One region of the Bradyrhizobium sp. S3.7.6 genome, then DNA from elsewhere that is predicted to be linked to it. Evidence: riboswitches for the same ligand, from Rfam matches in the RefSeq annotation. Region 1 holds a riboswitch; the other holds the start of a gene.
The links. Region 1 has a riboswitch for cobalamin ahead of ACVJ5M_RS33620 (DUF1636 domain-containing protein). Riboswitches for the same ligand answer to the same signal wherever they lie in the genome.
Positions count from the first base shown of each region.

Region 1 (3,891 bases):
GATGCGAAAATTGCAGATCGGGATCACGCTCCGCGGCCGATTTGAAACTCACCACGCCCGCGAACAGGCGGCCGTCGACCTCCGGCAGCACCACATGCATCGCGAGATCGCCGGGCGACAGGCCGCGCAGCGACTCCGCCCAGTCTTCGCGCCGTGCCGATGAGAGCGCGACCTGGAAGACGGGACATGATGCAGCATCGAACGGTGTCGTGCCGTCGTCGCCCATCGCCGAGAACGCCGTCGCGTTGACGATCGCGGCCGGAGGATTCGTCGCGAAATAGGTCCGCAGCCAGTCCGCAACGCCCGGAGCCTTCAGCGAGGTGACGAACGCGCCGTACGCGTCAAAGCCGCGCTCGCGCAGCGCCGCGATCAGGGCGTCGACCGGCCCGGTATCCGCGGCGGTGAGATAGGAGCGATAGAAGGTCACGAACGCGAGCGGCTTTCCCTCGCCTGCCATCGGCGCAGCAATGACGCCACGCGCGGGATCGTAAAAGCCCATCTCAGGCAGGTTCATCTCGCCGACGACCGGGCCTGCGTAAAGGCCCGAGGCCAACGCGAGCTGCGCGATCGCGGCCTGCGCTGCAACAGGACCGCCGGTGTCACAGAGCACCTTGAGCCGGCGCAGCGTCGAAACCGGCAGGGTCGAGTAGGCATCGAGCCGCGTGTCGTCGCGGCCGTCGGCCGGCAGCACGGCCAGCACGATATTGCGGTCCTTCGCCAGCTGCTGCAGGGCCGCGAGCCCGTACGGCCAATAGGATTCACCGCCGATCAGGCGCACCAGGATGCCGCGTGCCTGCGACAGCGTGCGCTCGACATAGGTGTCGACCGACAACGGATGACGCAGCTCCGCGAGATTGGCGAGCCGCAGCGACGGCAGGCTGTTGCGGCCGCGCCGCCAGCCGGCCGCGAACGCGGCAAGGTCGGAATCCGAGTACGAGAGCACCACGAGATCGGCCGGGTCCTGGCCGATGTCCCTTGGCGTCGCAGTCTCCTCGAGACCGCGGCTCTCGCGGAAGACGACGTGCATCAGATACCAGATCCTGAAAGCCCAAGTCCGACCTTGATCGCGGCCTCGTCGATATCGCCGTGCTCGCCGATCACGACGAGCTTCGACTGCCTGAGAGCTGCGCCCCAGGGCTTGTCGAACTGGTGGCGCACGCGCTCGCCGACCGCTTGCAGCAACAGGCGCATCGGCTTGCCCGCGACCGCGATATAGCCCTTGACGCGCAGCACGTTCTGCTCGCGCGAAAGACGCTGCACCGATGCGACCAATGCTTCGATGTCGGTAACCTCCGGAAGATCGATCACGACGGAGGCGAAATCGTCGTGCTCGTGATCCTCCTCGCCGTCGTGATGCGAGGGGCGCGCGGCGAGATCGTTCTCTGCGGCAGCGCCGAGGCCAAGGATGACACGCGCATCGATCGCGCCATCGGTGACGGATAGCATCGGCACGCGGCGCGGCATCTCCGCGGTGATGGCGGCTTTGGCGGCTTCGATCCCTGCGGGCCCCGCAAGATCAGCCTTGGTCAGCAGCACGATGTCGGCGCAGGCGATCTGGTCCTCGAACACTTCCGACAGCGGCGTCTCGTGATCGAGATTTCCATCCGCCGCGCGCTGCGCTTCCACCGCAGCCGGGTCCGGCGCAAAACGGCCGGCGGCGACAGCCTCGGCATCGGCGAGCGCAATCACGCCGTCGACCGTGATCCGCGAGCGGATCTCCGGCCAGTCGAACGCCTTCAACAGCGGCTTCGGCAGCGCCAGGCCCGAGGTCTCGATCAGGATGTGATCGGGCCGCACCGGCCGCGCCAAGAGCTTTTCCATGGTCGGAATGAAATCGTCCGCAACGGTGCAGCAGATGCAGCCATTGGCGAGCTCGACGATGTTCTCCTCCGGGCAGTTGGCATCGGCGCAGGATTTCAGGATCTCGCCGTCGACGCCCTCGCTGCCGAACTCGTTGACGAGCACCGCGAGCTTCTTGCCGTCAGGGTTTGCGAGCAGATGCTGGATCAGCGTCGTCTTGCCTGAGCCGAGAAAACCGGTGACCACCGTCACAGGGACTTTTGCGAGCGAGTTCATTCGGCGGCCTCCGGCAACACGGCAATGGGGGGAATGCGGGCAAGCGACTGCTTGCGGAAGATTTCGGGACGGCTGCGCCAGGGCACGAGGCCATCGGGCGCGGCGGCATAGGCCGCAGCACCCGCGACCACGTCGCTCGCATGGGCCTCTGACAGACGGCCATAGACATAGGACCAGCGGCCGGGCGCGCTGAGCGCAACCGAGCAACCCTGGCTGCATGCCGACAGGCATTCAACGGGAACCACATTGACGCCCTCAGGCGCGCCGGCGTCGAGGATCGCACCATGCAGGCGCTTGCCGGGCGTCGTCTCACCCTCGTCGAGCGTCTGGCCGGCACGGCAGGTAATACAGACGTGAAGTGTGACGGTCATCGCCTCTTCCAGGATAAACAGCGGGAGGCGAAGAGGCACACGGACCATTCCCCCGAAGGTCCGTTTCCCCGTCGCGGAACACCCCGTCCGCCGGTCCAAAACTCGTCCGCGCTGGCAGGTCTCCCGGCTTGCGGAGCAGGGCTTTTGGCCCTTCGATCCCCGCCTTCCCGATCCCCTGCGGGGGATCAGTGGCCTCGGGCATCTCTCCGGTCACGGTCGCGGGGGCGGCTGCAGTTTGGAGCCGAATCTTGTCGATTCGGACCCTATCGCATTCCCTCTTCGCCTGTCATAGGACAGGAACCAACGCCGGGCCACCATTTGCCCCCGGCCGCCTCTTGTCAAGCCGAAGGACCCTGTCAGATGACGCCTGAACCGGATACCCAAACGGCCGAGGAAACCGACGCCCGCCACGCCGCGAAAATGGCGAAAATCAAGGTCGCCCGCGACAAGATCATGGCGACCAAGAGCGGCGAGAAGGGCCTCATCATCGTCCACACCGGCGCCGGCAAGGGCAAGTCCTCCTCCGCTTTCGGCATGATCGTCCGCTGTGTCGCCCATGGCTTCCCCTGCGCGGTCGTGCAGTTCATCAAGGGCGCCTGGGACACCGGCGAGCGGCGCCTGCTCACCGGCCATTTCGGCGAGCTCTGCCAGTTCCATGCGATGGGCGAAGGTTTCACCTGGGAGACGCAGGACCGCGCCCGCGACATCGCCGCGGCGCAGGCCGGCTGGGCGAAGGCCAAGGAGCTGATATCAGATTCCAATCTGCGCATGGTCGTGCTCGACGAGATCAACATCGCGCTGCGCTACGACTATCTCGACATCGCCGAGGTCGTCGACTTCCTGAAAACGCACAAGCCGCCGATGACGCATGTCGTGCTCACCGGGCGCAATGCCAAGGACGAGCTGATCGAGATCGCCGATCTCGTCACCGAGATGACGCTGGTCAAGCACCCCTTCCGCTCCGGCATCAAGGCGCAAGCCGGCGTCGAGTTCTGACGACGCCAGATTCTGAAAACACCATGGCGCGCGCATTGATGATCCAGGGGGCCGGCTCGGACGTGGGCAAGTCGCTCATCGTCGCCGGCCTCGCCCGCGCCTTCACGCGGCGCGGCCTGCGCGTGCTGCCCTTCAAGCCGCAGAACATGTCGAACAACGCGGCCGTGACCGTCGACGGCGGCGAGATCGGCCGCGCGCAGGCTCTGCAGGCGCTCGCCGCCGGTGTCGAGCCGCACACCGACATGAATCCGGTGCTGCTCAAGCCCGAGACCGACGTCGGCGCGCAGGTGATCGTGCAGGGAAAGCGCATCGCGGCCGCGCGGGCGCGCGAATATGCGGCGATGAAACCGTCGCTGATGGGCGCGGTGCTGGAAAGTTTCGAGAGGCTGAAAGCGCGCGCCGATCTGGTCCTGGTCGAAGGCGCCGGCAGCCCGGCCGAGGTCAACCT
Region 1 covers NZ_JBSSEQ010000001.1:6,871,387-6,875,277, forward strand. Annotated here, with positions in the region: gene cobN (cobaltochelatase subunit CobN) at 1-1,027, opposite strand, end outside; gene cobW (cobalamin biosynthesis protein CobW) at 1,027-2,076, opposite strand; gene ACVJ5M_RS33620 (DUF1636 domain-containing protein) at 2,073-2,447, opposite strand; cobalamin riboswitch at 2,544-2,767, opposite strand; gene cobO (cob(I)yrinic acid a,c-diamide adenosyltransferase) at 2,808-3,443, shown strand; gene ACVJ5M_RS33630 (cobyric acid synthase) at 3,467-3,891, shown strand, end outside.

Region 2 (3,891 bases), 2.0 Mb from region 1:
CCTCGTCCCAAAGCCCCCTCGCCTTGAGGTCGCGGACCAGGAACTCGTTCACGACCGTGAAGTCGCCGGACATGTTCGATTTCACGAACAGGTTCTGATAGTTCGGCTCGATCGACTGCGAGACGCCGCAGATGTTGGAGATCGTCGCCGTTGGCGCGATCGCCATGACGTTCGAGTTGCGCATGCCGCTGGACGTGACCTTCTTGCGGAGGCGATCCCAGTCGAGTGTTGCGGAGCGATCGACGTCGAGACCACCGCGCGCGTCGGCGAGAAGCTGGATGGAGTCGAGCGGCAAGACGCCCTTCGACCACAGCGAGCCCTCGAAGCTCGGATAGCGTCCGCGCTCCGCGGCGAGATCGGACGACGCTTCGATCGCGTGGAACGAGATTGCTTCCATGCTGGTGTCGGCAAACATCACGGCAGTGTCGGACGCAGTTGGAATGCGCTGGACCTGAAGCGCTTCCTGAAATCCCATCAGGCCGAGCCCGACGGGACGATGACGCATGTTGGAGCGGCGCGCTTCGGGGATCGTGTAGAAATTGATGTCGATGACGTTGTCGAGCATCCGGACGGCGGTGGTCACCGTCCGCTTCAGCTTGGCCTGGTCGACACCATCGGGCCCGACATGGTTGAGCATGTTGATGGAGCCGAGATTGCAGACCGCGACCTCGTCGGCCGAGGTGTTGAGCGTGATCTCGGTGCAGAGGTTCGAGGAATGGATCACGCCCACGTGGCGTTGCGGCGAACGCAGATTGCAGGGGTCCTTGAAGGTGATCCAGGGATGACCGGTCTCGAACAGCATGGTCAGCATGCGACGCCAGAGGTCGCTCGCACGCACGGTCTTGAAGACGCGCATGCCGCCGGCTTTCGCCCTGGCCTCATAGGCCTCGTAAGCCGTCTTGAACGCCTCGCCATAGAGATCGTGCAAATCGGGCGTCTCGTCAGGCGAGAACAGCGTCCATTCGCCATCGGCATCGACGCGCTGCATGAACAGGTCCGGCACCCAATTGGCGGTGTTCATGTCGTGGGTGCGGCGGCGGTCGTCGCCGGTGTTCTTGCGCAGGTCGAGGAATTCCTCGATGTCGACGTGCCAGGTCTCCAGATAGGCGCAGACCGCGCCCTTGCGCTTGCCGCCCTGGTTGACGGCAATCGCGGTGTCGTTGGCAACCTTCAGGAACGGGATGATGCCCTGGCTCTCGCCGTTGGTGCCCTTGATGTGGGCGCCGAGACCACGCACCGGCGTCCAGTCGTTGCCAAGGCCGCCGGAATATTTTGCCAGCAGTGCGTTGTCCTTGATCGACTTGAAGATGCCGTCCAGGTCGTCGGACACCGTCGTGAGGAAGCAGGACGACAATTGCGGACGCAGCGTACCCGAATTGAACAGCGTCGGCGTCGAGGCCATGAAGTCAAACGATGACAGCAGATCGTAGAACTCGATCGACTTGGCCTCTCGGTCGATCTCGCGAACCGCAAGACCCATCGCTACGCGCATGAAGAAGGCCTGCGGCAATTCGATCCGCTTGCCTCGGACGTGCAGGAAGTAGCGGTCGTAGAGCGTCTGAAGCCCGAGGAACTGGAAGTTCAGGTCGCGCTCGGGCTTGAGTGCAGCCGCGATCCGGCCGAGGTCGAAGCGGGCCAGTTCAGGATCGAGCAGTTCGGCAGCGATGCCGGTCTTCAGATAGGCCGGGAAATATTCGACGTAGCGCATCGTCATGTCGGCCTGCGAGGCGGACGTCGGCACGCCATGGACGTAGGACAGCACCTCGCCGCGCAGCTTGTCCAGCAGCAGGCGCGCGCTGACATAGGCGTAGTTCGGCTCCTGCTCGACCAGCGTGCGCGCGGCCATGATCGAGGCCAGTGCCAGTTCGTCCTGGCTGATGCCGTCGTAGAGATTGCGGGTGGTCTCGGTGAGCACGGGTGCCGCGGAAACGCCGTCGAGGCCGGCGCAGGCTTCGCCGATAATCAGCGCGAGCCGCTTGGTGTCGAGACCAACGCGCGAACCGTCGGCGAGCGTGACATGAAGTGCCGGCGCGACAGCGGGCGTCGCTTCCGCGGCCGCCTCCTCGGCGCGCTGGCGCGACCGCTCCTCGCGGTACAGCACATAGGCGCGTGCGACCTTGTGGTGCTCGCTCCGCATCAAGGCGAGCTCGACCTGGTCCTGCACGTCCTCGATATGGAAGGTGCGTCCCTCGCCTGCCCGCCGCATCAACGCAGTGACGACTTCGGCCGTCAGCTGCTCCACGCTCTCATGGACGCGGCGCGAGGCGACCGCGCTGGTGCCTTCGACCGCAAGGAAAGCCTTGGTCATGGCGACCGCGATCTTGGCGGAATCGAACGGCGAGACCTTGCCGTTGCGACGGATGATCTGCATCGCCGGCTCGCTCGAAGCAAGCGCAAGCGATTGTGGACGCAAATGAACGATGGGTGCGGAAGCGGTGTCCGCGTCGTGCAGGTTCAGTGACATCAATGGGCCCCGTGATGCGCGCGTTGTGTTTGAACGGGGCTGTAAGGAAGGACGCTGCAGAAACGCCGGCGGCAGAGTTGCCGGGCGGTGCATGCAAGCGACCGCCGGACACCCCGCCCGTGGACGTTCAGATCGTCGCGGCAGGTCTCCTGGCTCGCAGGTCGTCGCCCACTTCCCGTCTTCCCGGCGCGAAAGGCACCAGTGACGATTGTTCGGAAGCAGCTCGCTGCTGACAGTTGCGGGGGCAGCGCCGGAATTCCACGCTCTCACGCGGTTCACCGGCTTCCCTCTTAGCCACTAAATCTTGCGATCCAGCGGAACCGTGACGCCCACATGTGGTGACATATGCAGCCGGGTGTCAACGATTCGTTGCGGGTCATGAGCCCTGTTCCCTGTGGAATGCGGGAATTCCCGCCGGGCTCGCGCAACCCTTGGGATGACGCACATCCAGCATTACGCGTTCCGCATCGCGCGCCCGAACGGATCGACCAGGCGGACGATCTCGCAGGCGGCGACGAGGCCGGCGAGCCAGACGGCGCTGGTCAGCCCGATGCGCGTCACGATGGCCGCAGTGAACGCGCCCTCTCCGCCAAGGAACGGCGTCGCGGCAAGCAGCGCGAGCTCATAGGCGGCGTAGGCGGCGACGAGCGCGATGGCCAGCATCAGCGGCGTGCGGCCCTGCGGCAGCAGGCGGAGAACGGTCGATGCCGCTGCCGTCGACAGCAACGCGGCAGCACCGATGACAAAGCCCCAGGCGATGGTGCTGCCATCGATGGGATAGTGCAGCACGCCGAAGCCGATGGTCTGGTTCACGAGCCAGGCGCCGGTGACGACGAGCAGCGCCGGACGCATCGGCAGCATCGCGGCGGCGACGACGGCGAACGCCGCAAACGGCGTCGCGCAGGCAAGCGCGAAGCTCGCGAGCGCGCATGACACCGTCAGCAGCGCAAAGCAGAACATCGGCGCAAGGCGCGAGGTGACCGGATGAAGGCGGAAACGGTCGGCGTGGGGCGGCAGGATGGTGACAGTCATGGAACGATCTCCTTATGGGATTTGTAGCACATTTTGTTGGAACGCGGCATCACGTCTGACTCAGTGAAGAGCCTCCATGGGATCTTCAGTCTCGGCTGGATCGCGACGGTCGTAGGCGGCAAGCCAGGCGGCGAGTGTCGCGGTGTGCGGCTCCATGGCCGCCAATTGGCGCAAGGCCACGCGAACAGTGGCGCGCGCCGTGCGATCGGGCGGAAGCGTCGCCATCTCAGGTCCCCGCCCCTTCTCGATCGCTTCGACCGCGGCCCTCTTGCACGCCGTCAGCTCCGGCAGCCCATAGAGTTCGAGCAGCGCCTGGAAGGCTGCGTGAAGATCCGGCCGAAAAGCGCGCTTGCGGCCGAGCTGATCGCGCAGCGGATGGGCCGGATAGAGATGCG
Region 2 covers NZ_JBSSEQ010000001.1:4,836,737-4,840,627, reverse strand. Annotated here, with positions in the region: gene ACVJ5M_RS23370 (ribonucleoside-diphosphate reductase subunit alpha) at 1-2,464, opposite strand, end outside; cobalamin riboswitch at 2,587-2,804, opposite strand; gene ACVJ5M_RS23365 (hypothetical protein) at 2,918-3,496, opposite strand; gene ACVJ5M_RS23360 (DUF6925 family protein) at 3,557-3,891, opposite strand, start outside.
Region 2: another riboswitch for cobalamin. It lies ahead of ACVJ5M_RS23370 (ribonucleoside-diphosphate reductase subunit alpha); the one in region 1 lies ahead of ACVJ5M_RS33620 (DUF1636 domain-containing protein).